DNA from 4 places in the Thauera sp. DNT-1 genome. Region 1 is predicted to be linked to each of the others. Evidence: predicted binding sites of a transcription regulator. Region 1 holds the regulator's gene; each other region holds the start of a gene.
What was found. The regulator FNR, encoded in region 1, switches genes on or off when oxygen is low (the NO sensors DNR and NnrR bind a similar motif). The targets are predictions, from matches to a motif close to TTGANCTAGNTCAA.
Positions count from the first base shown of each region.

Region 2: a site for FNR is predicted at 4,943-4,956, ahead of ACZ5PP_RS01120 (hemerythrin domain-containing protein). Genes of this name have one in related genera too.
Region 3: a site for FNR is predicted at 3,944-3,957, ahead of paaN (phenylacetic acid degradation protein PaaN). Genes of this name have one in related genera too.
Region 4: a site for FNR is predicted at 4,638-4,651, ahead of feoB (ferrous iron transport protein B). Genes of this name have one in related genera too.

Region 1 is NZ_AP043752.1:4,066,498-4,073,845, reverse strand. Features, by position in the region: gene ACZ5PP_RS18820 (arsenic resistance protein) at 1-931, opposite strand, end outside; gene ppa (inorganic diphosphatase) at 1,395-1,922, opposite strand; gene ACZ5PP_RS18810 (heavy-metal-associated domain-containing protein) at 2,013-2,222, opposite strand; gene ACZ5PP_RS18805 (sulfite exporter TauE/SafE family protein) at 2,269-2,979, opposite strand; gene hemN (oxygen-independent coproporphyrinogen III oxidase) at 3,051-4,442, opposite strand; gene fnr (fumarate/nitrate reduction transcriptional regulator Fnr) at 4,583-5,323, shown strand; gene ACZ5PP_RS18790 (SirB2 family protein) at 5,360-5,740, opposite strand; gene ACZ5PP_RS18785 (Crp/Fnr family transcriptional regulator) at 5,823-6,506, shown strand; gene ACZ5PP_RS18780 (MBL fold metallo-hydrolase RNA specificity domain-containing protein) at 6,548-7,348, opposite strand, start outside.
Region 2 is NZ_AP043752.1:242,004-249,351, forward strand. Features, by position in the region: gene ACZ5PP_RS01080 (LysR family transcriptional regulator) at 1-655, opposite strand, end outside; gene ACZ5PP_RS01085 (dioxygenase family protein) at 935-1,762, shown strand; gene ypfH (esterase) at 1,772-2,392, shown strand; tRNA gene ACZ5PP_RS01095 (tRNA-His) at 2,547-2,622, opposite strand; tRNA gene ACZ5PP_RS01100 (tRNA-Arg) at 2,666-2,742, opposite strand; tRNA gene ACZ5PP_RS01105 (tRNA-Pro) at 2,770-2,846, opposite strand; gene ACZ5PP_RS01110 (hypothetical protein) at 2,918-4,216, opposite strand; gene ACZ5PP_RS01115 (DUF2249 domain-containing protein) at 4,213-4,431, opposite strand; gene ACZ5PP_RS01120 (hemerythrin domain-containing protein) at 4,428-4,886, opposite strand; gene ACZ5PP_RS01125 (MFS transporter) at 5,069-6,337, shown strand; gene ACZ5PP_RS01130 (DUF748 domain-containing protein) at 6,507-7,348, shown strand, end outside.
Region 3 is NZ_AP043752.1:4,350,831-4,358,178, reverse strand. Features, by position in the region: gene ACZ5PP_RS19995 (ABC transporter substrate-binding protein) at 1-768, opposite strand, end outside; gene ACZ5PP_RS19990 (IclR family transcriptional regulator) at 967-1,782, opposite strand; gene paaY (phenylacetic acid degradation protein PaaY) at 1,866-2,483, shown strand; gene paaX (phenylacetic acid degradation operon negative regulatory protein PaaX) at 2,582-3,532, opposite strand; gene paaN (phenylacetic acid degradation protein PaaN) at 4,006-5,673, shown strand; gene paaG (2-(1,2-epoxy-1,2-dihydrophenyl)acetyl-CoA isomerase PaaG) at 5,684-6,478, shown strand; gene paaH (3-hydroxyacyl-CoA dehydrogenase PaaH) at 6,475-7,348, shown strand, end outside.
Region 4 is NZ_AP043752.1:2,017,070-2,024,417, reverse strand. Features, by position in the region: gene ACZ5PP_RS09390 (AzlC family ABC transporter permease) at 1-131, shown strand, start outside; gene ACZ5PP_RS09385 (AzlD domain-containing protein) at 128-454, shown strand; gene ACZ5PP_RS09380 (acyl-CoA synthetase) at 555-2,195, opposite strand; gene ACZ5PP_RS09375 (ferrous iron transport protein A) at 2,343-2,597, opposite strand; gene feoB (ferrous iron transport protein B) at 2,610-4,574, opposite strand; gene rpsD (30S ribosomal protein S4) at 4,848-5,459, shown strand; gene ACZ5PP_RS09360 (hypothetical protein) at 5,456-5,752, shown strand; gene ACZ5PP_RS09355 (hypothetical protein) at 6,257-6,940, shown strand; gene ACZ5PP_RS09350 (DUF1513 domain-containing protein) at 7,179-7,348, opposite strand, start outside.

The sequences.
Region 1 (7,348 bases):
TCACATACCAGGCCGCGGACTGCACCTGCAGGATGTAGGCGAGCGCGATCACCAGCGCCGCACCCGAGCTCGAGGCGCCGAACACGTTCATCGCCAGCGCGAGCGCGATCGACAGGTTGCGCATGACCGTGCCGAACACCAGCGCGATCGCGTCGCCGCGGGGCAGCAGGCTACGCGCCACCACGGTACTCACAACGTAGTTGATCGCATACAGGCACAGCAGCGGTATCAGCACCACGATCAGTTCGCCCGGCTGGGCCACGAGGTCCTTCGCCTTGAGGGCGAGCGCGACGAAGACGATGCCGAGCACGCCCAGCGTGGAGAAGGGCGGGAAGCGCGGCCCCCACTCTTTATGGTATGCGGCCTGGCCGTGGCGCGCCACCAGCCATTTCTGCGTGTAGTGCCCCGCCAGCATGGGCAGGAAGACGATGACGACGATCTGCATGAACACCGCGCCCATATCGACCGGCACCTCGGCGCCCATCAGCCAGCGCACGTAAAGCGGCGTGGCGAGCGCGCCGAGGACGAGCCCGAGCACCGTCATCTTGACCGCGGCGCCGAGGTTGCCCTTGGCAAAGCCGGTCCACGAGATCGTCATGCCGCTGGTGGGCAGCAGCGCGGCGAGCAGCAGGCCGAGCGCGTAGGCCGGCTGCTCGGGGAAGAAGGCCTTGCCGAGCGCGTAAGCGACGAAGGGGATGAGGGCGAAATTGATCGCCTGCGCGAGCGCCTGCGCCTTGAGGTCGCCGCCTTCGAGGACCTTGGAGAGCTTCAGGTTGACCATCATCGGATAGACCATCAGGAAGGTCAGCGGCACGATCAGCGACTTCAGCCAGCCGACCGGCGCGAGCAGCCCGAAGCCGAAGCCGAGCACCATCGCCATCGGGATGGCGAGGATCAGGTTCTTGTTGATCTTCATCAGCAGCGCAAGCATGGATCCCCCGTTTTCGTCATTCGCACGCGCCCTGCCAGGACGCGACCCTCCGATGACGATAGCAAGCACGATGCCAGGTCACGGCGCGTGTGGGCGTCTCCGCTCGGCCTCCTGGGGGCACGTCTGACGGCGCGCCTCTATCCCGCGCCCGGGGCACGCCGGTTTCCGTAGGAGCGGCGCAAGCCGCGAACAGGGCCACGCAGGGACCGACGCGGGCGCCCCCCGGATCACCGCCGCATTCGCGGCTTGCGCCACTCCTGCACGAGACCTCGCAGGTGGCAGCCGCTGTAGGAGAAGCGCAGGCCGCGAACCCGGCCCCTGCCCCGCGACTCGGCTGCCACATCAGCCCCCATGGCCGACAAGGCACTGCCAATCCCGTCAGTGTCACGTCAGCCGCGCCGTAAACGGCCGGGGCCCACGCATGCGTGGGCCCCGGGTCATCCGGAAACGTGCGTTCCCGGGATTACTTCTTGGCAGCCGCCAGGCCGTTCACGATCTCGGCCTTGGCATCCTCGACCGTGCCCCAGCCCAGGACCTTGACCCACTTGCCGGGCTCGAGGTCCTTGTAATGCTCGAAGAAATGCACCGTCTGCTTCATCAGCAGCTCGGGCAGGTCGTCGGTGGTCTGCACCTTGTCGTACAGCGGGGTCAGTTTCGACACCGGCACGGCAACGACCTTGGCGTCGACACCGCCGTCGTCTTCCATCTTCAGCACGCCGACCGGACGGCAGCGGATGACCACGCCAGGCTGCAGCGGGAACGGGGTCACGACCAGCACGTCGACCGGGTCGCCATCGCCGGCGATGGTGTGCGGGACGTAGCCGTAGTTCAGCGGGTAGCGCATCGAGGTGCCCATGAAGCGGTCGACGAAGACGGCGCCGCTGTCCTTGTCCACCTCGAACTTGATCGGATCGCCCTGGGCGGAGATCTCGATGATGACGTTGATGTCGTTCGGCACGTCCTTGCCGGCGCTGACCTGTTCGAAGCCCATACATCCCTCCCGTGGAAAAATTGTGCGCGGATTATAGGGGGAAACCACAATGTCTTGCACTGCGACGATGCCCCCGGCTAAGGCTGCCGATCAGGCCGGGGAATCGAAGCCCGCGCCCTCGACCGCGGCGCGCAACGCGTCGATCGACACCTTGGCCGGATCGTGGCGCACGGTGGCGGATGCGCCTTCCAGCGACACCCGCACGTCCTCCACGCCGGGCAGCGCCTTCAGCACGCCGGTGACGTTCTTCACGCAGCCGCCGCAGCTCATGCCTTCGACCTTGATCGTCGTTTCGTTCATTTATCCAGGACTCCCGATGGGTTGAAAGGGGCGTGCCGTCGCACCCTCAGGTCACGCACACCACGCCGCGCCACAGGTCGCCACCGAGCGAGGGGGCGTGGTACAGCCCGAACAGGCCGAAGCCGAGCACGAGGAGCCCGGAGGCCAGGCGCACCCTCGGGTGGCGGGTGATGTCGCGGAAGCGTTTGAAGAGCATGCCTGCCAGCAGCAGGTTGGGCAGCGTGCCCAGCCCGAAGGCCAGCATCAGGCCGGCGCCGCGTGCACCCGATCCGGTGACGAGCGCAGTGGCGAGGATGGAATAGGTGAGCCCGCAGGGGATGAAGCCCCACAGCATGCCGAGCGGCAGCGCCTGCCCGACCGAGCGCGCCGGCAGGAAGCGCCGGGTGGCGGGCTGGATGCGCCGCCACAGCAGGTGACCGACGCGCTCGATGGGCGCGAGCAGGCGGGTGAAGCCGGTGAGGTAGAGCCCGAGCGCCACCAGCATCAGGTTGGCGAGCACGTACAGCGTCATCTGCACCGGCAGCATGCCCTCGTAGAGCAGGCCGACCGAGCCGAGCAGGCCGACACAGGCACCGAGCAAGGTGTAGGTGCCGATGCGCCCGAGGTTGTAGGCCAGGTGCAGCGGCCACTGCGGCCGGCTGCCGGGCACATGCACCTGCATGCTGAGCGCGCCGACGATGCCGCCGCACATCGACACGCAGTGGGTGCCGCCGAGCAGGCCGATCAGGAAGACGGCGAGATAACCGGTTTCGGGCATGAAGAAGAAAAGGGCCCCGCGGGAAATGCGAGGCCCTCATTCTACGCTGCGGTGCGCAATCCGTGCGGCGTTCAGATCACCCGCGAGTAGCGCTGGCGCTCGCGGTCGGCGCGCAGGTAGCGGTCGAACACCATCGCGATGCCGCGCACCAGCAGGCGGCCGCCGGGCTGCACGCTGATCCAGTCGCCGTCGATCTTGACCAGCCCGGCCTTCTCCATTTCCTGCAGATCGGCGAGTTCCTCGGCGAAGTACTCGCGGAAGTTGACCAGGTAGGCGATCTCGATCGACTGCATCGAGAGCTCGAAGTGGCACATCAGCGCCTGGATGATCGCGCGCCGCAGCAGGTCGTCGGCGGTGAGCTCGATGCCGCGCAGCACCGGCAGCTCGTCGCGGTCGAGCGCGTCGTAGTACTCGTCGAGCGTCTTCACGTTCTGCGCGTACACCGGACCGATCTTGCCGATCGCCGACACCCCGAAGGCGAGCAGGTCGCATTCGGCGTGGGTGGAATAGCCCTGGAAGTTGCGGTGCAGGCGGCCCTGGCGCTGGGCGATGGTGAGCTCGTCGTCGGGCTTGGCGAAGTGGTCCATGCCGATATACACGTAGCCCGCCTCGGTGAGCCGGCGGATGCCGAGCTGCAGTAGCGCGAGCTTGGTGTCGGCCGTGGGCATGTCGCCGCTGTTGATGCGGCGCTGCGGCTTGAACAGGCCCGGCAGGTGAGCGTAGCTGTACAGCGAGATGCGGTCGGGCGAGATCTCCAGCACCTGGTCGAGCGTGCGGTCGAAGCTGGTCGGGTTCTGCCGGGGCAGGCCGTAGATCAGGTCCATGCTCACCGATTTGAAGCCGTTGGCGCGCGCGGCGTCGATGACCAGCTTGGTCTCGTCGAAGCTCTGGATACGATTGACCGCCTGCTGCACGTCCTCGGCGAAATCCTGCACGCCCACGCTCATGCGGTTGAAGCCGAGCTCGGCGAGCAGCTTCACGGTGTCGAAATCGACCTTGCGCGGGTCGACCTCGATCGAGTATTCGCCGTTGGGCACCAGCGTGAAGTGCTCGCGCACCGCCGCCATGAGCTCGCGCATCTCGTCGTGCGACAAAAAGGTCGGCGTGCCCCCGCCGAGGTGGAGCTGGGTGACCTGGCGGCTCCCCTCCAGGCAAGCGGCCTGCATCTCGATTTCTTTCGCGAGATATTTCAGGTACTTGGCCGAGCGCCCATGATCCTTGGTAATGATCTTGTTGCAGGCGCAGTAGTAGCAGATCGTGTTGCAGAAGGGGATGTGGAAGTATAATGAGAGCGGTTTGCTTACGCCGCCCACCGCCCGCTTGGCCAGCCAGGCCCGCAGCGCCTCTGCATTGAAGGCTTCGACGAAGCGGTCCGCCGTGGGATAGGACGTGTAGCGCGGCCCGTTGATGTCGAATTTGCGGATCAGTTGCGGGTCGAAGATGAGGTCGGTCTGGCTTTTCATGATCTTGCTGGCGGGCTGTCTGCCGAACAATGGCAGAAGCCTCCGTAATGTTGGTTGACTTGGGTCAACGGGTGTGATTAGCAATCCCGCCACTCCAGCGCAGGCGTCTCTAATGTCAGGAAAGCAGGATTATCGTGCAGATGAGGGCTAGCGTGCCAATTACCGTGGATGGGCTCAAATCGGCCTGTTCGCAGTGCAACCTCGTCGAGTTGTGCCTCCCCTTCGGAATGTCCGATCGTGAGCTGAGCCGGCTCGACGAACTGGTGGGCGCGCGCCGCAAGGTCAAGCGCCAGCACAATCTCTACCGCGCCGGTGACTCTTTCGAGGCGATCTACGCGATCCGCGCGGGCTCGTTCAAGACCGACGTGCTGCTCGAGGACGGTCGCGAACAGGTGACCGGCTTCCAGATGACCGGCGAGATCCTCGGTCTCGACGGCATCAGCACCGAGGCCCACAGCTGCAACGCGGTGGCGCTCGAGGACAGCGAGGTGTGCGTGATCGCCTACGACAAGCTCGAGCAGATGTCGCATGAGATCGAGGGCTTGCAACTTCAGTTCCACAAGGTCATGAGCCGCGAGATCGTGCGCGATCACGGCGTGATGATGCTGCTCGGCTCGATGCGCGCCGAAGAGCGCCTGGCCGCCTTCCTGCTGAACATGTCGCAGCGCTTCACGGCGCGCGGTTTCTCGCCGAGCGAGTTCAACCTGCGCATGACGCGCGAGGAGATCGGCTCCTACCTCGGACTCAAGCTCGAGACGGTGTCGCGCGCCTTCTCGCGCTTCCAGGAGGACGGGCTGATCGCGGTGCAGCAGAAGCACGTACACCTGCTCGACCTCGCCGGCCTCAAGCGCCTGATCCAGCACCAGCACGGCGCGCGCTGAGCACGCCGTGGCCGGGACGACCCGGGGCTCGACGGCTCAGGCGAGGTAGCCGGCGACGTTCTTGCTCAGCGCCACCGACACGATCCACGCATAGACCAGGATCGCGCCGGCGAAGGCGGCGAGCCGCACGCCACGGGTACGTCCGCGCTTGAGCGCCAACGTGCCGAGCAGGATGTAGGCGAGCAGGCCGATCACCTTCGCCGTGACCCAGCCGGCGCTGAAGGGGTATTGCCCGATCATTACCGCCAGCGTGATCGCAGACAGGAGCAGCGTGCTGTCGACGAGGTGCGGCAGGAGCCGCGTCAGGCGGTGCTGCAGCAGGGCGTTGCCGGTGAGCATCCAGATGCCGCGCAGCAGGAAGCCGGCGGCGCTCAGCACGACGCAGGTCACATGCAGGTTCTTGATCAGGTAGTACATCCACGATCCTAACGAAAGCCGGTCAGGGCGCCGCTCGACAACCGGCCGAATTGAAATTGCGTCCCCAGACGGAGAGTTCCAGATGCCCAACACGACCCCGCTCGACATCCCCTCCCTGCTGCGCCGCATCCCGCTGTTCAGCGAACTGTCGGAGGCGGACATCCAGCTGGTCGCGCGCTACACCCGCGAGCGCCAGGTCGCCCGCGGCGAAGTGCTGTTCCAGCGCGGCGACCTGCCGCACGGCTTTTACTTCGTGGTCTCCGGCCAGGTCAAGCTCGCCTTCTCGTCCTCGCAAGGCACCGAGAAGGTGGTCGAGATCATCGGCCCGATGCAGAGCTTCGGCGAGGCCGTGATGTTCATGAACCACCCCTACCCGGTCTTCGCCGAGGCCCTGAGCGAGACCGTGCTGGTGCACGTCGGCCAGGCGGTGGTGAGCGAACTCATCGACCAGGACTCCACCTTCGCGCGCAAGCTGCTCGCCGGCATGGCGATCCGCCTGCACGGGCTGATCCAGGACGTGGAGACCTACTCCTTGCGCTCGAGCACCCAGCGCGTGATCGGCTACCTGCTGCAGGTGGCCGACAACGACGCACCCTGCGAGATCGCGCTGCCGACGAGCAAGCAGGTGATCGCCTCGCGCCTCAACCTGACGCCCGAGACCCTGTCGCGCATCTTCCACGACCTCAGCGACGCCGGCCTGATCACCGTGCAGGGCAAGCGCGTGAGTCTGCACGATCCGGTACGGCTGTCGCGCTACAACGCCTGAGCGGCCCTCGCCGCCCTCCCGGTCCGCTTGCGCGCGGACGCTCACTCGAGCACGACCGGCACGCCGGGCCGCGCCGCCTCGACCCTGCTCCAGCCCAGTTCGCGCTCGACCGCCTCGACGAAGGCGGCGGAGGCGGCCGGCTCGCCGTGCGCCACGAAGGTGCGCCGCGGCGCCTCGCCGAAGCCGCGCAGCCAGTCGAGGAGTGCGGGCTGGTCGGCGTGGGCGGAGAGCCCGCCGATGGTATGGATGCGCGCACGCACCGGGATACGTTCGCCGAACAGGGTGACCTGGTGCGCACCGTCGACCAGCCGGCGGCCGAGCGTGCCGGCAGCCTGGAAGCCTGCGATGACCACTGCGCACTCGCGCCGGCCGAGGTTGTGGCGCAGGTGGTGCTTGATCCGACCGGCATCGCACATGCCGCTTGCCGAGATCACGACCAGCCCGCCCGGCACCGCATTGAGCGCCTTCGATTCCTCGACGTCCTGCACGAACCGCACACGGAAGCGTCCCGAGTTGGCCTCGGCCCAGGCGTAGAGCGCACGCGTCTCATCGTCCCAGAGGGCGGTGTGGCGCACGGTGAGCGCGGTGACCGCAGAGGCCATCGGCGAGTCGACCACGACGTCGAGCCGGGCGATGCGTCCGGCGCGCACCAGGTCGGCGAGCACGAACAGCACTTCCTGGGTACGCCCGACCGCGAACGCCGGGATGATCACGTTGCCGCCATCGACCTCGAGCGTGCGCCGCAAGGCGAGCGCGAGCTCGTCGCAGGTGGCGGCGAAGGAGCGGTGGGCGCGGTTGCCGTAGGTCGACTCGACGCACAGGTAGTCGGCCCGGGCGATCCG
Region 2 (7,348 bases), 730 kb from region 1:
GTACGGCGGGTCTCGTGCGCACGCTCACGCGCCCGTCCGGTCCGTCGAACTGCCACTCGTCGCCTCCGGACCAGTAGCTGTAGGCGATGACCGTGTGGCTGGCGAGGTCTGCCGGCAGCCGGGGCGCGCCATGGGCTGCCAGATAGGCGGGCGCGGCGCACAGCACGATGCGCGTGCGGGCGAGCTGCCGGCAGACGAGGGTGGAACTGGGCAGCGCAGCGATCCGGATCGCGATATCGAAGCCTTCCTCGACGAGATCGACGGTACGGTCCGCCAGCGTCACCTCGAGCCGCACCTGCGGGTGCAGGTCCCGGAACGCGCCCCACAGGGGCGCGAGGTGCCGGATGCCGAAGGTGACCGGGGCGTTGATGCGCAACAGCCCGCGTGCCGCGCCACTGCGCGAATGCAGCTCGGCTTCCGCTTCCTCGAGCCCGGCGAGCACTTCCCGGCTGCGGGCGTAGAAGCGTTCGCCGTCCTCGGTCAATGACAGGCGCCGGGTGGTGCGGTGGAGCAGGCGCACACCGAGTCGCGTCTCCAGTTCGCCCACATAGCGCGAGGCGGTCGCCTTCGACAAGCCGAGCGCCTCGGCCGCGCCCACGAAGCTGCCGGCATCGACCACCGCGCAGAAGGTCTGCATCTCGACAAATCGGTCCATTGTCTCTTCATGTGGAACAGTTTCTCGTCTGGATGGCTGTTTATCTCAATCGCGATGGCCCGTAAAGTGTTGCCATGGTCAGTTCATCGCAACAGGACGCCAGACCCGCACAAGGCGACGGAACCCGCGGAGAAACACCATGACGCCTGGCCCGCTCGAGCGCCTGTTGCCCACCTACGCCGGCTGGGCCGCGCACGCGCTGCGTATCCGGGCCCCCGGGGGCCCGGGACGACAGCGGCCGGTCGGCCCGCGTCATCGCCGTCCATCTGGAGACCTCTGATGCAAATGCTGCCTACCCTGTTCGTCTCGCACGGCGCGCCCACCTTCGCGCTCGACCCCGGCCTCGCCGGCGCGAATCTCGCCACGCTCGGCCGCCGGCTGCCGCGTCCGCACGCGGTGCTGGTGGTGTCGCCGCATTGGATGACGCGCCAGCCGCAGGTCACGCTGTCGCTTCGGCCCGCGACCATCCACGATTTCGGCGGCTTCGATGCGACCCTCTACACGCTGCAGTACCCGGCCGAAGGCGCCCATCTCGCTGCGCGCCGTGCGCTCGAACTGCTGCAGGCGGCGGGTCTGCCCGCCACCCCGAATGCCGATCGCGGCCTCGACCACGGTGCCTGGGTGCCCCTGTCGCACCTTTACCCCAAGGCCGACATCCCGGTGTTTCAGGTGTCGCTGCCGGAATGGCTCGACGCCGATGGCGCCTACGACTACGGGCGGGTGCTCGCGCCGCTGGCCGGCGAAGGCGTGCTGATCGTGGGCTCGGGCAGCCTGACCCACAACCTGTACGAGTTCCGCCTCGGTGATCCACGCGCCCAAGCCTATGCAGCGGAGTTCGCGCACTGGGTGCGGGACGCGGTGCTGGCGGGCGACCACCCGCGCCTGCGCCAGGCGCTCGAGATCGCACCGCACGCCCGCCGTGCGCATCCCACCGCCGAGCATTACCTGCCGCTGCTGGTGGCCGCCGGCGCGGCGGCGCAGGCCGTGCCCGCGAGCGTCATCGAAGGGGGCATCGTGCATGGCGTGCTGTCGATGGATTCCTTCCTGTTCGGTACCGACCTCGCCGCGATGAAGGGTGCCGACGCGAACCAGGCATTGCCCGACTGAGGCGCGACCATGTCCGATCAGGATCTCATCGTTCAACAAGCGTCCGCCCCGGCGGCGCGCTTGATCCTGCTTTTCCATGGTGTGGGATCACGCCCCGAGGATCTCGTGCCGCTCGGCCGCCTGCTCGCCGAGGCCGACCCGGGCGCCTGGGTGGTCAGCGTGCGCTCACCCGACCCCGGCGACCTGGGCGGCGGCTGGCAGTGGTTCTCGGTACGCGGGGTGACCGAGGACAGCCGCCCGGCGCGTATCGCCGAGGCCATGCCATCGTTCGTGCGCCAGGTGCGCGACTGGCAGGCGAGGGCAGGGGTGGATGCCGCCGCCACCACGCTGGTCGGCTTCTCGCAGGGTGCGATCATGGCGCTGGAGTCCACCCAGTTGCCGGAAACGGTCGCCGCGCGCGTCATCTCGATCGCCGGCCGCTTTGCCTTGCCACCACGCGTGGCGCCGGCGAACACGCAGGTGCATCTGCTGCACGGCGAGCAGGATCCGGTGATCGATGCGCGCTACAGCCTGATGGCCGCCGAGACGATGCAGGCGCTCGGTGCGGCCGTCAGCGTCGAGCTCTTCCCGGATCTGGGGCATGGTGTGGATGCTCGTGTCGCCGGTCGCGTGAAGGCCTTGGCTGCCTGAGTGGCCCGGCTCTGCTCCATGGAGCATGGATGCGGTAGCGAACAGCGTGTCCGGAAACGAAAAAACCCACCGCTTCGGGTGGGTTTTCATGCTTGCAGCGTACCTTTCGGGACTCTTCCGACGTTGGCCGGGTCCCGTCGGGACATCGAATCGATGGGGCGACATACCGGAATCGAACCGGTGACACCTGGAGCCACAATCCAGTGCTCTACCAACTGAGCTAATGCCGCCACTGTGGGACCCCGGAAAACCGGAATCCCGAAAAACTTTTCCTGGCCTGCCCGGCAGGGATCGAACCTGCAACCCCCGGCTTAGAAGGCCGGTGCTCTATCCAATTGAGCTACGGGCAGCTTCCGGCGGGCAGTCGGGATGTGAGCTGGTCGGGGTGGAGGGATTCGAACCCCCGACATCTTGCTCCCAAAGCAAGCGCGCTACCGGACTGCGCTACACCCCGAGAGCCGCGAACTATACAGATGCCTTTTTCGTTCGTCAAACAAAATTCGCGCGTCGCAAAAAAAACCGGAATCACGCGCTGGCGTGGCTTCCGGGGCGCGGCCCGGCGTTTTTCGCTGCATCGCGGCGGGCGCGCACCACACGCAGCAGGTTGGCGAAGAGCCAACCGAACTCGACCGCCAGCACGACGCCGGCGAGCGGGGCGAGCACCGGCACGAAGACCGCGACGCAGAGCGTGGCGAGACTCGTGGTGCGCACGCGCAGCTGGCGGCGGATCGGGGTGTCGGGCAGCAGCTTCTTCATGTTCGGTGCCTTCAGCCCGGCCTGGGTGAGGTGCAGCCAGGCGAGGAAGGGCACGATCTTGTAGAGCATCGCGGTGATGGTGCCGCCGAAACCGCCGTGCAGGATCAGCACGCCGGCGAGGATCGGCCAGCAGTCGGCGTCGGACCACAGCGAGATCGCCAGCACCAGGACGCCGGCGAGCGCCGAGTACATAGCCTCGCGGAAGGCGAGGAAGGGCGTGTCGGGCTTGCTGCGCCGCGAGTGTGCCTGCAGGTACAGCGTGGTGCCCGCGTAGCCGGCGCCGAGCAGCCCGAGTGCGAGGATGGCGATGAAGCGCGCGGCATCGATTGCGAGATACTCGGCGAGGGTCCACAACACGAGGGTGGCGGTGACCGCCGGTGCCCACAGCGTGGTGAAGCGCTGCGGGTAGGCAGCGGTGATCTGGAACATCGGTACCACGACCCAGCTCGCGGCGGCGAGCAGCACTGCGGCCCAGCCCATCCAGCCCCAGCCGGCGTGCAGGTTCACCACGGTCGGCAGCGGCACCGGCAGGGCGACGCCGCGCGTGAGCACGAGCACCAGGCTGAAGCCGAGGACCGCGGTCACGACGAGGCCGGCGAAGGCCATGCGCAGATCGCGCGGGGTGCGGGTGTTGTTGCCCGTGCGTGCGCCGCGGCTGAGGCCCAGCGCGGCGGCGGAGAGGAACACGAAGAGTCCGCCCACGAGCAGCACGGCGCCGCCGAGCAGGACGCCGGGTGCGCCGGCACCCAGTCCGAAGGCGAGCCCCGCGGCGCCGAGCGCCATCGCCAGGTGAGTGATGCCGGCGATGCGCAGCGGCGCGGGCATGCTCGCGCCCGCCACCACCGGCATGACCTGCAGCAACGCGCCGAGCATCACCTGCAACATGAAGCCGGCGGCGAAGAGGTGCGTGATGGCGAGTGCGCCGGGCGTCCACCGCGAGACGAGGATCTCGCCGCCAAAGATCAGCGTCAGCCCTGCCGCCACGCCGAACAGCGGGGCGGTGAGGAAGAAGCGGATCGGTGCCGAGAACGGCGGCGTGTCGTCGTAGGAGAGGCCCGGCCCCATCATCGCTGGCGGATCCGGATCTCGACGGCGCCGTCGTCGCGGAAGGCCTCGGCGTGGCGGTAGCCATCGCGATCGAGGATGCGTAGCAGCGGGTGCGGCATGCGGTCGAGGATGAGCAGCATTTCCTCGTCCTTGCCGAGGGCCATCAGGCCCTCCATGGCACGCTCGAAGGGCTCGGGCGGCTCGAGGCCGCGGGCATCGACGACACGTCCGCTCATGCTGCGCGGGCCTCGCCGAGGTGCTTGCCGACCGAGGCCGACAGGCGCTCCTGCTCGTCGCCGGGCAGGCGGCTGTCGAGCATCGGGTAGATCACGCTCTCTTCTTTCATGTTGTGCTGCTGCATCATGATCAGCAGCGTCTCGGCCTCGCCGGCGAAGTCGTCGGCGTCCTGCTTGTCGAGGGCGTACTGCAGGGCGGCCAGGGTGTCGCGCATGTTCTGGTGTTCATGGCGCATCACCATGGTGGGACCTTGCGTCATGCCCGTCGCCTGCTCGAAGGCGGGAAAGAGGGTGCTCTCCTCGGCGTCGAAGTGGGCGTTGAGCGCGTCCGCGAACTTCTTCAGCGCTTCGGCAGCGTCGGCCCAGTCGCCGTCGGAGGCGAGCTCCTCGGCGCGGGCGAAGATGCCGTCGCAGTCGCGGTGGTCGTGGGTCATGAGTTCGGAAATGGTATTCATCGGAGTCTCCTCTCTGGCGGGTGTATCGAATTCTCCGCAGGGGGCGACAAACGGCATTGATGCAGGTCAAGGGCATCCCGGCTGCGTTGGACTGACAACTGTTTGTCGTGCATCAAAGTCCGCATCGCTTGGGCGGCACGGCGCTTGCAGGCACAATGCGCGCTTTTTCGCAGGGGACGCGGGTGGTCCGGACGAGGCGGTCGGGCGGGGCGGAGAACGGCTGCAAGGGCGGCTCGACGAGCGGCTGGGTACGGGTGTTCGTGCCGTTCGCGCTCGGCTATTACCTGTCCTACCTGCTGCGCACGGTCAACGCGGTGATCTCGCCGCGGCTCACCGACGAGCTCGGCCTGTCGGCGGCCAGCCTGGGCCTGCTGACCAGCGCGTATTTCCTCGCCTTCGGCGCGGCGCAGATTCCGGTCGGGATCGCGCTCGACCGCTTCGGTCCGCGGCGGGTGGAGGCCGCGCTGCTGTTGCTCGCGGCGCTCGGCAGCGCGCTGTTCGCCATGGCCGACTCGCTCGGCGCGCTCGCGGGCGCACGCGCCATGGTGGGCCTGGGGGTGTCGGCTTGCCTGATGGCGGCGCTGAAGGGGTTCACGCTGTGGTATCCGCCCGAGCGCCAGAGCTCGATGATCGGTTTCATCATGGCCTCGGGCTCGCTCGGCGCGCTCACAGCCAGCGTGCCGCTCGCGGCGGTGCTGCCGGTGCTGGGCTGGCGCGGGGCGTTCTGGATCATCGCCGCGGTGTCCCTGTTTGCCGCGGTGCTGGCGCTGCGCGCGCTGCCCGATTCGCCAGCGGCGCGTAGCGAGGCCTCGCTGGCGGCCGCGCTGCGCGTCGTGGCGGGCATCTTCGCCGCGCCCGCCTTCCTGCGCCATGCGGCGGCCTCGGTGTTCTTCGTCGGCGGCTTCATGGCGCTGCAGAGCCTGTGGGTGGTGCCGTGGGTGATGAACGTGAACGGCTTCGACATCGCCGGTGCGGCGACGGTACTGGTGGCCCTCAACCTCGGCAACCTCGCCGGACAGCTCGCGGTGGGCGTGTTCGGCGTGCGCCTGGCGCGCGCCGGAGTCCAGCCGCTCGGCCTGCTGCGCGCGGGCTACGGCATGATGCTGGTGGTGCAGGCGCTGATCCTGTGGTCCGACCTGCCGGTGCTCCCGCTGTGGACCGCATTCGGCCTGCTCACCGCGGCCAACTCGCAGATCTACCTGTCGGCGGCGCGCGCCTTTCCGCCCGCGCTGTTCGGCCGTGTCAGCACCGCGCTCAACCTGATGGCGTTCGCCGGCGCCTTCTGCGTGCAGTGGGGCTTCGGCATCGGCCTCGATCTCATGCGAGGCATGGGTGTGGAGCTTGCGCGCGCGCTGGCCTGGGGCTTCGGAGCCTTGCTCGCGCTGCAGGCGCTCGCCTATCTGCCGCTGCTCGGACGCCCGGCGGCGAGGCCGTCCAAGGGCGAGGCTTGAATGCCCGCATGGACCGTCTCACCGTGTTGCGTGTGCACAGCTTCCTTACCCGAGCGCCACAAAGCGGCGCAAAATAACGCCCGGCCGGGCTCCGGCGCATGCCAGGCGGGCTCCCGCCGCATGATGTCCGGGCAGTTCCGGCGACGAATTCATCCTGATGGAGTTTCCCATGTCTGAACCCACGACCGACTCGACCGTGCAGCCGCCTCGGCGCAAGGGGCTGCGTCGGACGTTGTGGACGGTCGCGATCCTGCTCGCGCTCTCGGCCACCGCTTACCTCGCCGTGCCGCCGGTGGCGCGGCACTACGCGCAGAAGCTGCTCGGCGAGACGCTCGGGCGCGAGGTCGTCGTCGAGCGCGTGCTGATCAACCCCTTCCGCCTTACTGCCGAGGTGGGCGGACTGCGCATCATGGAGGCCGATGGCAGCGCCGAGGCGCTCGGCTTCGAATCGCTGCGCGCCAACCTCGAGCTCGAGTCGCTGCTGCGCAAGGGCATCGTGCTGCACGAGCTCGCCCTCGACAAGCCGCGCGTCCATGTCGCGCTCGAAGCCGAGGGTCGCCACAACTGGACGGACGTGCTCGAGCGCATCGCCGCGCTCGGTAGCGAGGAACCCGCCGAGGACACGCCGCCGACGCTGTTCTCGATCGGCAACATCCGCATCAGCGACGGCCTTGTGCGCGTCGACGACCGCGTGCGCGGCATCACCCACGAGCTCTCCGAACTGGGCGTCGGCGTGCCCTTCGTCTCCAACCTGCCGGTGCGGGTGGATGTCTTCGTGCAACCCTCGCTCTCGGCCAAGCTCAACGGCGACGCGCTGCTGCTCAACGCGCGCACCAAGCCCTTCGCCGAATCGCAAGAAACCATCCTCGACGTCTCGCTGAAGGAGTTCGACCTCACGCCCTGGATCGCCTACCTGCCGATCGAGCCGCGCTTCCGCCTTCCTTCGGCGCTGCTGACGACCAATCTCGAGCTCTCGTTCAGCCAGACGGTGGAGGGTGCGCCGGTGCTCTC
Region 3 (7,348 bases), 280 kb from region 1:
CTTGCCGCAGATGCGCAGGAAGTCGTTGTTGGCCACGCCGTGGGTCTGGTAGATCGGCCCCTTGTAGCCGCGCTCGCGCAGCGTCTTCTGCGGCAGCGCCGAGGGCGTGCCCGAGCCGGCGATGAACACCGCGTCCGGCTTCACCGACATCAGCTTGAGCGCCTGGCCGGTCACCGAGGTGTCGGCCGGGTTGAAGCGCTCGCTGGCGGCGATCTCGATGCCCTTGGCTTCGGCCAGCTTCTTGAACTGCTCGTACCAGCCCTCGCCGTAGGCGTTGGCGAAGCCGATGAAGGACACCTTCTTCACCTTGTTGGCGACCATGTGCTCGACGATCGCCGACGCCATCTGCTGGTCGTTCTGGGGGGTCTTGAAGACCCAGCGCTTCTTGTCGTCCATCGGCGCGACGATGCGCGCCGACGCGGCCATCGAGATCATCGGCGTCTTCGTCTCGGCGGCGACGTCGACCATGGCCAGCGAAGCGGGGCTGGTGGTGGAGCCGATGATCACATCGACGCCGTCCTCGACGGTCAGCTTGCGGGCGTTCTTGACCGCCGTGGTGGTGTCGGAGGCGTCGTCGAGCACGATGTAGCTCACCTTTTCGCCGCCGATGGTGGCCGGCAGCAGCGCGATCGTGTTCTTTTCCGGGATACCCAGCGAAGCGGCGGGGCCGGTGGCCGAGAGCACGACACCGACCTTGATCTCGGCATGGGCGGCAGTGGCGGCGAAGGCGAGGCCGAGGGCGGCCAGCAGGGTGTTACGCAACTTCATGGTGTCTCCTCCAGTGGTTGTGCGGTGCGAGGGGGCCGGCGCGCCGGGGGCGCAGCGCTCGGGGCGCGCAAGTTCTGCATTGCAGAACGCGTTCTAGTTATTAGAATTGATACAAAAGATTCCGTCAAGCAGAAACTTTGTATCAATTCCAAAAGTATCCGGCTCCTGCTGTGCGCAACCTCCCGCCGCACCCACCCCTCAGGTCGCGTGGTCGCCCGACTCGACACCCGGGAGAAGGGTCGCGCCGAGTCGCCGCGACAGCGCGTCGCAGGCCTCCTTCAGCGCCTGGAGCACGGGACTGTGCGGGAGGAGATCCAGCGTGCCCTCGACGCCCACGAGGGCGATGCTCATGTTGATCTCGTTCTTGAAGTTGAACACCGGGGCCGCCGCAGCCTCGACGCCGCGGGCGAAATAGCCGCTGGAAATCACCGCCACACCCCGCGCGCGGACCTCGGCGAGCAGCCGGCGCGCGTCGTCGAGGGTGGCAAGGCCCGCGGGCACCCGACCGGATTCGAGCTCGGCGCGCAGCAGCGCTTCGGTCTGCTGCTCGGGCAGCCATGCGGCGAAGACGCGCCCGGCGGCCGAGCTCAGCAGGCTGAGGCTGGTGCCGGTCAGCACATTGACGGTGATCGGACGACGGGGACGCTCCCAGCGCACGACGACCGGCCCTCGATCGCTCCAGACGGCGAGCGCGACGGTCTCGTTGGTGAGATCGCGCAAATCGCCGATCGCGCTCAAGCCGAGACGGATCCGGTCGACGCGGTCGAGGGCGACCAGGCCGAGGTTGAGGGCGAAGGGACCGAGGTCGTAGCGCGAGGTGAGCCGGTCCTGTTCGACGAGTCCGCTGCGGATCAGGCTGACCAGATAGCGGTGCGCCTTCGAGGGCGGCATGTCGGCGGCCTGGGCGATGTCCTTGAGCATCATGGAGCGCTTGCCGGTGACCATGGCGCGGAGGATGCTCATGCCCACCTCGAGAGATTGCACGCCGTGCTTGCCGTCGAGTTCGTCGCTCATCGAAGCCCCCTCACCGATAAAATTACTTATTGAAGAAATCTTTCCTTTATATGTAACATAAGTCCGAGCGGAGGAGAACAAGGATGAATCAGCTGAAAGTCTATGCGATCGACGGCATCGTGCCGGTGGTGGATCCGACCGCCTACGTGCACCCGTCGGCCGTGCTGATCGGCGACGTGATCGTGGGCCCGGACTGCTACGTCGGGCCTTGCGCAAGCCTGCGCGGCGACTTCGGGCGACTGATCCTGGAGCGCGGCTCGAACCTGCAGGACACCTGCGTGATGCATGGCTTTCCCGGCACCGATACGGTGGTCGAGGAGGACGGACACATCGGCCACGGCGCCGTGCTGCACGGCTGCAGGGTGGGCCGCAACGCCTTGGTCGGCATGAACGCCGTGATCATGGACAACGCGGTGATCGGCGAGTCATCGATCGTCGCCGCGGCGGCCTTCGTCAAGGCCGGCGTCGAGATGCCGCCGCGCATGTTGATCGCCGGCATGCCGGCCAAGGCGATCCGCGCGCTCTCCGAGGAGGAGATGCGCTGGAAGAGCTCCGGAACCGCGACCTACCAGGACCTCACCCGCCGCAGCCTGGCCACGATGGAAGAGACCGTGCCGCTCGCGACGGTCGAGCCCGGGCGCAAGCGCATCCACATGCCGGACGTGGTGCCGCTGGTGGAACTGCGGAGGCGGGAAGGCTGAGGCCGGCGGCGCACGCAGGGCGGCACGGCCATGAACGCGTCCCGCACGCCCCCACCCCGGTCGCCGCGCGCCGACCGGCGGGAAGAGGCTGGCGGCGCTCAGGCGGCGCCGCGCAGCGGGTCGGCGTCCTGGAAGCGCGCGAGAAGGCGGGGCGACGCCTCGGGCGTGCGGCCGTCGGCGAGGCGGAGGTGAGCGTCGATATGGCGCTCGGACGGCACCAGCAGCCGACGGTAGAGTTCGCGGCACAGCAGCCGCGCACGCTGCCCCGGCCAGTCGCTCGCCAGCAGCACGTCGGGCAATCCGGGATCGCGCAGCAGCAGGCGGCGGTAGTCGTGGATCAGCAGCATCCGCATGAGGAAGGCGTTCTCATCCCCGGACTCGCTGGCGCCATCGCGGAGCTGGGCCAGCACGGGCTGGTAGCAGTCGACGAATTCGCGGTAGGTCTGCGCCAGGCGCTCGAGATTCCATGCCGCATGCACCAGGTCGGCGTCGCTGGCCGCCGCACCCAGGGCCGCATCCGCAGCCATCAGGGGCTTGAGCCGCGGCAGCAGCCCACCCAACCCCTCCCCGACGAGCGCGTCGAAGGCGGTGATGAGGTCCGCGCTCGGATGCACGAAGCAGTCCCCGTCGAGGGCGCCGAAGCCCTGCCAGAACAGCGCCCTGCGCAGGCGTTCGCGGTCCTTGGCCGCAAGCTCGCCGACGGCGAGGATCAGCCGCCAGCGACGATCCCAGCCCTGCGCAGCGGAAGCGTAGATGCGGCGCGACGCCTCCTCGATACGCTGCAGACCGGAAGGCGTCAGCATATAGTCCGTACGGCGGCCGCAAGGCTCGCTGACCAGCCATTCATCGCGCGCAAGCCGAAACACCGATGTGCGGACGAGACGCTCGTTGAGCCCAAGCGGCTCGAGCAAGCGGATCAGGCTGCCCAGCCAGATGCGTCCGCCTCGGGGCAGCACGGCGTCGCCGAAGACGGAAATGATCAGCGACCCGGCCTGCACGCGATCTTGCTTGCGGAACGCTTCAAGGCGATCTTGGATGGAAGTGGTCACGGACGAGCTTGTTCGCGCTGCGGTTGGGGGCCAGAAGTCTATCGATTCCGGGCAGATGCGCCTAGCGCCGGAGCGCGCTTTCGAGGCCGCCGCACTCGCGTACGCAAGGCTCGAGGACGAGCGCCACGCCGATTCCGCGGGCACGAAGCCTGGATGCGTGCGGGCGAGTGCGCGGGAGGGCAAGGCAGCAAGGAGATTAATACGATACTAATACTACATTTTTATATGTATTTTTGTATCACATCAAGCCCAAAGCAGCGGACGCCATGGGTTTTTCGACTGGCTACGGCTGCCGGAACACCCCGACAATTTTCACATATACCACTGTTTATAAACGACTTCCTTATATTTAAACGTGTTTCGCCTATCAAAACTTGAGGTGATCACCCCCTCAAGAATAGATACCTAGTATTGACATTTATCAAATCGATTTGTATCGTTTGAAGCACAAGACCACCCACTCGGAGAGACCCATGCCCCACCCCTTGCTCGAAAAGCACCGCGCCACCCTCGAAAGCGCCCTCGACGCCATCGCCACGCGCGGCTATTGGTCTGCCTTCCCCGAGATGCCGAGCCCCAAGCTCTATGGCGAGGCGGCGCCGGACGAGGGCAAGCGCGCCTTCGAGGCGCACCTGGGCAAGCCGTTCGAGCTCGGGCAGCCGGGCCAGACGGGCTGGCATGGCGGCGAGAGCTCGCCCTATGGCGTGGCGCTCGATGTGCGCTATCCGGTGTGCGACCCGGAGACGCTGATCGCCGCCGGGCTCGAGGCGATGAAGGGCTGGCAGGCGGTGGGCGCCGACGGCCGCACCGGCATCTGCCTGGAAATCCTCCAGCGCCTGAACAAGCAGAGCTTTGAGATCGCCCACGCGGTCATGATGACCACCGGCCAGGGCTGGATGATGGCCTTCCAGGCCGGCGGCCCGCACGCCCAGGATCGCGGCCTCGAGGCCGTGACCTACGCCTGGCGCGAGCAGAGCTTCGTGCCGGCCGAGACCACCTGGGAGAAGCCCCAGGGCAAGAACCCGGCGCTGGTCATGAAGAAGCACTTCCAGATCGTCGGCCGCGGCGTGGGCCTGGTGATCGGCTGCGGCACCTTCCCGACCTGGAACACCTACCCGGGCCTGTTCGCCGCGCTCGCCACCGGCAACGCGGTCATCGTCAAGGCGCACAGCAATGCCATCCTGCCGGCGGCGATCACCGTGCGCACGATCCGCACCGTGCTCGCCGAGAACGGCATCGACCCCAACCTGGTGAGCCTGTGCGTGGCCACCCAGCGCAGCGTCACCCAGGCGCTCGCCACCCACCCGGCGGTGCAGTCGGTCGACTTCACCGGCAGCAACGTGTTCGGCCAGTGGCTGATCGACAACTGCCGCCAGGCCCAGGTCTATGCAGAGCTCGCCGGCGTGAACAACATCGTCATCGACTCGACGGACTCCTACAAGGCGATGCTGGGCAACCTCGCCTTCACGCTCTCGCTGTATTCCGGCCAGATGTGCACCACCTCGCAGGCGATCTTCGTGCCCGCGGGCGGGATCGACACCGAGGACGGCCACAAGAGCTACGACGAGGTCTGCGCCGACCTCGCCCGTGCGGTCGAGCGCTTCCTGTCCAAACCCGAGGTCGCCCACGCCGTGCTCGGCGCGATCCAGTCCGCCGACACCGCCGAACGCATCGACATCGCCAACAGCGGCGCGCTGGGCAAGGTCGTGCTGGCCTCGCAGAAGCTCGACAACCCCGAGTTCCCGGGCGCCAAGGTGCGCACCCCGGTGCTGCTCGCCTGCGACGCCGCCGACGAGAAGGCCTACATGGAAGAGCGCTTCGGCCCGATCAGCTTCATCGTCAAGGTCGCCGACACCGCCGCAGGGATCGCGCTCTCCGAGCGTGTGGTCAGGACCCACGGCGCGCTCACCGTCGGGCTCTACTCCACGAGGCAGGACGTCATCGACGCGATGACCGAAGCCACCTGGCGCGGCAAGGTCGCGCTGTCGATCAACCTCACCGGCGGCGTGTTCGTGAACCAGTCGGCGGCCTTCTCCGATTACCACGGCACCGGCGGCAACCCGTCGGCCAACGCCTCGTATTCGGATTCCGCCTTCGTCGCCAACCGCTTCCGCGTCGTCCAGCGCCGCTACCACGTCTGAGGATCCGTCCGTGGAATACAACAACATCCAGTTTGCAGTGGAGGCGGGCGTCGCCCGCCTGACGCTGAACCGCCCCGACAAGCTCAACAGCTTCACCGGCGAGATGCACGCCGAGCTGCGCGACGCGCTCGACCGCGTCCACGCCGACAAGGCCGCGCGCGTGCTGGTGCTCACCGGCGCCGGCCGCGCCTTCTGCGCCGGCCAGGATCTGGCCGATCCCGACATGGCGTCGGTGGGCGGCAAGATGCCCGACATCGGCAACGTCGTCGAAAAGAACTACAAGCCGCTCGTGCTGCGCCTGCAGAACCTGCGCGTGCCCACCATCGCCGCGGTCAACGGCATCGCCGCCGGCGCCGGCGCCAGCGTGGCGCTCGCCTGCGATCTGGTGGTGGCGGCGAAGTCGGCCTCCTTCCTGCAGGCCTTCAGCAAGATCGGACTCGTACCCGACACCGGCGGCACCTGGTTCCTGCCGCAGCGCGTCGGCATGGCGCGCGCGATGGGCCTGGCGATGCTCGCCGACAAGCTGCCCGCCGAGAAGGCCGCCGACTGGGGCCTGATCTGGGCGGCGTACGACGATGCCGAGTTCGCTGCAAAGGTGGACGCGCTCGCCGCGCAGCTCGCCGCCATGCCGACCAAGGCCCTGGTGCGCACCCGCCAGGCCATGCACGCCGCGGCCGGCCATACGCTGGAGCAGCAGCTCTCCTTCGAGGGCGGCTTCATGCGCGAGCTGGGCTGGAGCCCCGACTACGCCGAAGGCGTCGCCGCCTTCATGGAAAAGCGCGCACCGAAGTTCACCGGGGAATGAGCGTGACCGACACCCAGATCTCCAAGTCCGCCGCGCAGCCGCTGCCCGCCTCGGCTGTCGTCGCCGTGGTCGGCACCGGCGCCATGGGCGCCGGCATCGCCCAGGTGGCGGCCGCGGCCGGCCACGTGGTCAAGCTGCTCGACAACCGTCCGGGCGCCGCCGCCAAGGCGATCGAAGGCATCCGTGCCCAGTTCGGCAAGCTCGCCGACAAGGGCAAGATGAGCACCGAAGCCGCGCAGGCGGCCGCTGAACGCCTGATCGCCGTCGACCAGCTGGCCGAGCTCGCCGACGCCGCACTGGTGGTCGAGGCCATCGTCGAGAACCTCGAAGCCAAGCAGAAGCTGTACGGCGACCTGGAGAACATCGTCGGCGCCGACTGCATCTTCGGCACCAACACCTCGTCGATCTCGGTGACCTCGATCGGCGCCGCCCTGCAGCGCCCCGAACGCCTGGCCGGCCTGCACTTCTTCAACCCGGCGCCGCTGATGAAGCTGGTCGAGATCGTCTCCGGCCTCGCCACCGCGCGCGTGGTCGCCGACACCCTGTTCGCCACCGCCGCGGCCTGGGGCAAGACGCCGGTGCATGCGCGCTCGACGCCGGGCTTCATCGTCAACCGCGTCGCCCGTCCCTACTACGCCGAGGCGCTGCGCATCCTCAACGAAGGCGGTGGCGACTGCGCCACACTCGACGCGATCATGCGCGACGCCGGCGGTTTCCGCATGGGGCCGTTCGAGCTGATGGACATGATCGGCCACGACGTCAATTTCGCCGTCACACGCTCGGTGTGGAACGCCTTCTACAACGATGCGCGCTTCACGCCCTCGCTGATCCAGCAGGAGCTGGTCGACGCCGGCTTTTTCGGTCGCAAGT
Region 4 (7,348 bases), 2.0 Mb from region 1:
TGGTGGGCGGGCTGGGTGCGGTGCTGCTGCGCGAGCTGCCGCTGCGCCTGGGGCTGATTGCCGGCATCGCGCTCGGCATCGGCGCGGGCTTCATTGCCGAGCGTGCGCTGGCAGGGAGGGCCGCGCGATGAGCGAGGGGTTGTGGTTATGGCTGACGCTGCTGGCCATCGGCTCGACGACGATCATGACGCGTGGCAGCTTCATCCTCGCCGGCGAGAAGGGGCGTCTGCCGCCAGCCTTGCAGCGTGCCTTGCGCTACGCGCCGGCGGCGGCGCTGTCGGCGCTGGTGATGCCCGACCTGCTGCTCGATGGCGGTGCGTTCGATCCGCTCAATCCCAAGCTCGCGGCGGGGGGAGTCGTGATCCTGGTCGCGCTGCGCTCGCGCAATCCGTGGCTGCCCTTCATCCTCGGCATGGCGATGCTGCTGTTGCTGCGCAAGGGATTCGGCTGGTAGTACGTGTGGAAGGAAAAATGCCGCGTCCGTCCGGTGACGGAACGCGGCATCGGCGCGCGGCGAGTGCGGTCGGCCCCGACGGGCCGACCGCGTGACACGATCACTCGATCGCGGAGGCCGACTTCGCCATCTCGCGCAGGGCGAACTTCTGGATCTTGCCGGTCGAGGTCTTGGGCAGCACGCAGAACTCGATGAACTTGGGCACCTTGTAGCGCGCCAGGTGTTCGCGGCAGTGCGCGATGATGTCGTCGGCGGTCACGCCGGCGCCTTCCTTGACCTCGATGTAGGCCGCCGGCACCTCGCCCCACTTCTCGTCGGGCTTGGCGACGACCGCCGCGGTCAGCACCGCCGGGTGGCGGTACAGCACCTCTTCGACCTCGAGCGAGGAGATGTTCTCGCCGCCCGAGATGATCACGTCCTTGGAGCGGTCCTTGATCTTGACGTAGCCGTCCGGGTGCATGACCGCGAGGTCGCCGGTGTGGAACCAGCCGCCGGCGAAGGACTCCTGGGTGGCCTTCTCGTTCTTGAGGTAGCCCTTCATGACGAGGTTGCCGCGGAACATGATCTCGCCCATGGTCTCGCCGTCGGCGGGCACCGGCTCCATGGTCACCGGGTCGAGCACGGTGATCGCTTCCTGCATGTGGTAGCGCACGCCCTGGCGGCCGTTGCGCTCGGCGCGGCGGTCGATCGGCAGCGCATCCCACTCGGGGTGCTTGGCGCACACCGAGGCCGGGCCGTAGGTTTCGGTCAGGCCATACACGTGGGTGATGTCGAAGCCGATCTTCTCGGCGCCCTCGATGATCGCCGCCGGGGGCGCGGCGCCGGCGATGAGGCCGGCGACGCTGTGCTCGATGCCGGCGCGCAGGCCCTCGGGGGCGTTGATCAGCATGCCGTAGACGATCGGCGCGCCGCACATGTGGGTGACCTTGTGGCGGCGGATCAGCTCGTAGATCAGCGCCGGGTCGACCTTGCGCAGGCAGACGTTGACGCCGGCGTTGGCCGCCATGGTCCACGGGAAGCACCAGCCGTTGCAGTGGAACATCGGCAGCGTCCACAGGTAGGACGAGTGCTGCGGCATGCCCCAGCTGATGATGTTGGAGGCGGCGTTGAGATACGCGCCGCGGTGGTGGTAGACCACGCCCTTCGGGTTGCCGGTGGTGCCGGAGGTGTAGTTGAGCGCGATCGCGTCCCACTCGTCCTCGGGCAGCTTCCACTGGAAGTCGGGGTTGCCGCCGGCGAGGAAGTCCTCGTAGAGCACGGTGCCGATGCGCTCGGTGCCCGGATACTCGGGGTCGAGGGCGTCGACCACCAGGGGCTTGTCTCCCGGCAGCAGCTCGAGCGCGGCGCGGACCACGCCGGCGAACTCGGGGTCGGTGATCAGCACCTTGGCTTCGCCGTGCTGCAGCATGAAGGCGATGGCGTCGGCGTCGAGCCGGGTGTTGAGGGTGTTGAGGACCGCGCCGGTCATCGGTATGCCGAAGTGGGCCTCGAACATCGACGGCACGTTGGGCAGCATGCAGGCGACCGTGTCACCCTTCTTCACGCCATGCGCGACCAAGGCGCTCGCGAGGCGGCGGCAGCGCTCGTAGGTCTGGCTCCAGGTGTAGGCGAGCGTGCCATGGACGACGCTGGTGCGCGTCGGATAGACCATGGCGGTGCGCTCGATGAAGCTCAGCGGGGACAGCGGCACGTAGTTGGCCGCGTTCTTGTCGAGGCCTTGCTGATATGCGTTTTGCGACATCCTTTTCCTCTCCCGTTCATTGTCAAACAAACTGGTCGGGCCGGCGTCCCACGCGGGGTTCGGTCCATACTGTATAGTATGGAGGATGGCGTCGGTCTTGTCTGCAGTTCTCCCGCGCGCAACGTTTGCGAAGGCAGGTTGGAGCGCTCAGGCGGGCTGCACCCAGATATGGCGCGACACCGCGTGCTCGATCGCGAGCTCGACGTGCTCGCACAATAGCACCGTCATCGGTTGCTGTTGCAGCACCTTCACCGCGTGCGCGGCAGAGAGCCCGTAGGCGTGCAGTTGCTCGCGCTGCAGCGGGTCGATCTCGTCGTCGAAGTCGTCGATGCGCACCATGCGCCCGACCGGGGTGCCGATCAGGCGGATGCGCTCGTGGGGCTGGACGTGTGTGGCGTTCATGGCGCGGATTCCTCAGAAGATCAGGTGCAGGCCGTGGTTGAGCAGGCCGCCGATCAGGAAGGCGGTGGGGATGATCATCGCCAGCATCAGCAGGGCGACCTTCATGCCTTGCTCCTTGATGATCATCATCAGGCTGGCGATGCAGGGCACGAAGAGCGTGATCGTGACCATGCCCACCACGGCCTGGATCATCGACAGCTCGCTCTGCAGCGCAAAGAGCCCGCTGGCGCCGAAGTCGCGGCGCAGGAAGCCCATCACGAAGGCGGCGCTCGCCTCCGGCGGCAGGCCGAGCCAGCCCACCACCAGCGGCTCGCCGGCCTCGATGATCCATGGCAGCGCGCCGCTGCGGTCGAGCCCGAACATGATCAGGGTGCCGATCAGGAACAGCGGGATCACCTCGATCAGGTACCACTTGAGCCGGCCGCCGGTCTTCTTGAGCACGTTGCCCAGCACCGGCATGCGCATCGGCGGCAGTTCGGTGACGAGCGGCACGCGGCGGCCCGGCACGACCTTGCTCGCCAGCCAGCCGGTGAACAGCAGCACGCCGACGATCGCCAGCACCCAGATCAGCGTGGCGCCGAAGGAGATGCCGCCGAGCAGGCCGAGCACCACGCCGAGCTGCGCAGAGCACGGGATTGCCAGCGCCATCAGGTAGATGGTGATCAGGCGCTCGCGCGGGGTGTGCAGGATGCGGGTGGTGAGCGTGGCCATGGTCACGCAGCCCAGGCCGAGCACCATCGGCAGCACCGCGCGGCCGTTGAGGCCGATGGCGGCGAACATGCGGTTGGCGATCACCGACAGGCGCGAGAAGTAGCCCGAATCCTCGAGCACGCCGAAGGCGAGGAAGAAGGTGGTGACGATGGGAAGGATCAGCGCGAGCGCGTAGGTCATGCCCATGGTCCACAGGCCGTATTCGCCCACGATCAGGTCGGCCAGCCAGGGCGTGGAGATGTGGCTCGTGACGAACTCGGTGACCGCCGGGTTGAGGACCTCGCCGAAGAAGTCTTCTTCGAGCAGCCCGACCAGGGTGCTGGCGCCGAAGTCGCCGACGAAGAGATACACCAGATACAGCACGCCGAGCAGCATCGGCCAGCCCCACAGCCGGTGCACCGCGACGCGGCCGAGCAGCATCGACAGCGTGCGGTCCTTGCCGGCAGCCTGCTGGGTGACGGTGCGCGCGAGCGCCTCGGCGGCGCCGCCGCGCTCGCGCGCGAGCCGCGCCGGGAGCGAGTCGCGGCCGGTGGCGGCGGTGAGTTCGGCGAGCACGGCGCGCACGGTCGCACTGTTCGCCTGCGCGGCGAGCCAGGCGTCCACCTCCGGGTCGCGCCCGATGGCGAGGATGGCCAGCCCGCGCGCGGCCAGGCGCGGGTGCGGGCAGTTGACCAGGATGAGCTGTTCGACACGCGCGATGTCGCGTTCGAGCACCGGGTCGTAACGCAGCAGTGGTGCCGGCACCGCCGCACGCTGCAGCGCTTCGGTGAGCGCGGAAACTCCTTCCCCGCCGGTCGCCACCGTCGCCACGACCGGCACGCCGAGTGCCTCCGACAAGGCCGCGGCATCCACCGTGACCCCGCGCGCCTTGGCCTCGTCGGTCATGTTGAGCGCCATCACCATCGGCACCCCGAGTTCGGCCAGCAGCGCGGTGAGGTTGAGCGTGCGGCGCAGGTTCTTGGCGTCGCCGACCTGGATCAGCGTGCGCATGTCCTCATGGAGCAGCGCGCGCATGGTGGCGCGCTCGTCGTCGCTGCGCGAGGGCAGGGCGAGCACGCCCGGGGTGTCGAGCAGCGAGGCCTCGCGGTCGAAGCGTGGCGTGGCGCGCGAGACTTCGACCGTGGTGCCGGGATAGTTGGACACCGTGACGTAGGTGCCGGTGAGGCGGTGGAACAGCACCGACTTGCCGACGTTGGGGTGGCCGACGAGGGCCAGGGTGCGCAGCGCGGCGGCGGCGGGGGAGGAGGGCGAAGTGGCGCAGTCCATGAACTCGGGTGTCCGGAGGGCGGAGTAAGCCTAGAACGATAATGGGTCGCATTATGACTTTTACTGATCTAGCTCAAAGGTCGTGCGCCCGGCGTGTATTCGATGCGGTCCGGACCGCAGGACAGAGAGGCTTGACAGTGATTCGGATTTTAACGATATGGCGAATCATTCGCAAAGACGATATTCAACCGACCCTGTCTCGACTTCGAGGCTGTCCTGCTGGCGCTCTTCGTGCGTCGGCGCAGCAAGAATCCCTGAATGAAGGAGAACCCATTGTCCCGATACACCGGCCCCCGCCTGAAAGTGATGCGTGCCCTCGGCGCCGAGCTGCCCGGCCTGTCGCGCAAGCCGCTGGGTGAGCGCAACCATCCCCCTGGCCAGCACGGCCGGCGCCCGAGGCGCAAGTCCGGCTTCGGCGTGCAGCTGATCGAGAAGCAGAAGCTGCGCTTCAACTATGGTCTCGGCGAGAAGCAGATCCAGCGCCTGTTCCGCGAGGCCAAGCGCGACCGTGGCCCGACCGGCGACAAGCTGCTGGAATTGCTCGAGCGCCGCCTCGACAACTTCGTGTTCCGCGCCGGCTTCGCGCCCACCGCGGTGGCGGCGCGCCAGCTCGTGCGCCACAAGCACGTGCTGCTCAACGGGCGGGCGGTGAATATCCCCTCCATCCGCATCCGGCCGGGCGACCGCATCCAGCTTACCGAGCGTGCGCGGCGCATCCCGGTGGTGGTCGAGGCGCTCGCCGAGCCGGCGCTGACCCGCCCCGAGTGGATCGCCTTCGACCAAGGGGCGTTCGCGGCGACGGTGACGCGCACCCCTTCGCCCGACGAGGTGCCCTTCCCGGTCGACGTCCAGCAGGTCGTCGAGTACTACGCGGTGCGGCTGTGAGCGCGCATTCATCCGCCAGCCGGCGAAGGGTTGCCGCGAACGCGGGGCCGGAGTACGACACCCATCCCGAGCTCGCGCTGGCGGCGGTGCTGCAGCTGCTGTCGCGCTTCCCGGCGCGGCGCTCGCCCGCGCTGGCGCAGGCGATCGCCGGTCACTTCCGGGTGATCGGCAGCGATCAGCGCCTTTCCGCTTGCGTGCGCGACTGCGCCGCCCGGCTGGTGGCGGAGTGGGAGGCCTATGCAATGCTGGGCGATGCGGGCGATGGCGGCCATGATCCGCGGGCGCTGCACTGAGCAGTCCGGTTCGATCGTGTCCGTCCTTTCCATTCCACGAGGAGAAGTCCATGAGCAAGAAATGCTGCAGGAAGGACAAGCCCTGCAAGGGATGTCCGCGGCGCGCAAAGTAAGCCGGAATCCCGCGCGCTGTTGATGATTATCAAACGGTAATGATTGTTGTTGCGGTTAATATTTTTTAACCCATCCCCAGGCCCGGCGACCGCGATCATCGGCTGCATTGAGGCGGGGGCCGAATATTCCGGGAAGCTCGATCGCGATGCGGTGCTCGAACATGGCCGCACAGCCCTTTCCGTGTCTGGCCAGGTGTTCGAGTAAGAAGCCCCTCCGGGCGCATGCGGGCACGTCCGAGGCCCGAGTGTCGGGCGTCCCTGCCGCATCGACGGCGTGGGTCTTGTCTAGCGATCACCTCGTAGCCCCGGTCGTTCGGAGTTGCGCATCCCTTTTCGGGCCGCTCGTGTGGGCGGCCCGTCTTTGTCCACCTCTCCCTGCAAAGGAATCGTCATGTCTCAACGCAAGTCCGGGCTGCGCCCGATCGTGCTGGCCTCGCTGTTCGCCTTGTGTTCCCCTCCGGCTCTCGCCGAACGCCCGATGGCGGTCGATGATGCCGGCACGCTCGAGCGCGGCGGCGCCAAGCTCGAGTTCGGCTGGAGCCGCGACGACGCGGTGCGCGGCTACGAGGGCGCGGCCGGTTTCGGTCCGATCGACAATGTCGAAGTGGAGGTGGGCTATGGCCGCGGGAAGGATCGTGACGCCGATCCAGACGCGAAGATCCGCGCCGTCGGCGCGGCGGTCAAATGGGTGCCATTGCAGTCCGAGCGCGGGCTTTCGGCTGGCCTGAAATACGAGTATGGGCGCGAGCGCGTCAGCGGCGAGGACTCCTCGCGTGTCGACGCGCTCGCCGGCCTGGCGACCTGGGCGTTCGAGCAGGGCCCGCGGGTGCATGTGAACCTCGGCCGCGAGTGGGCGCGCGACGACGAGGACCTCGACTTCTGGGGCATCGGCCTCGACGTGCCGCTCGGCGAGCAGCTCGACTTCGTCGTCGAGACCTTCGGTGCGGAGCATTCCGGCCCGGATCGCCAGGTCGGTCTGCGCTACACGATCGCCGAGGGCGTGAAGATCTCTGGCGCGGTCGGTCGCGGCAACGATCGCAACATCGCCAACGTGGGCGTGGCCTGGGAGTTCTGAGCGTCCCATCCCCCGCCCGCGGTGGAATGGGTTCGCAAAGAAAATACCAACTTGTAGCGCGTTTTCTCGAGAGCCGCGGGTCGTCGTGGCGGTCGTTTCCCGTAAGCGGGAAACGCGTCGGGGCGAATTCTCCGCTCCATGTCGCGACGCGCGTCGCTCCTGCAGAAAACCCCCGCTTCGGAGCTTCCTGTAGGAGCGACGCGAGTCGCGATACGGCGATCCAGGCGGGTGGCGGGGTTCAGGCTCCGACCAGCGTCCAGTGGTTGTCCGGCGCGATCTCCACCGGCCAGCGCAGCAGCATCGGATCGTGCTGCGGGTGCCAGAAGCCGAGGCCGCGCGGTGAGCCGATCAGGCTGGCGTGGGTACCGTCGAGCGGGAGTTCGGCCAGCGCGCCCGCCTTGTTCAGCT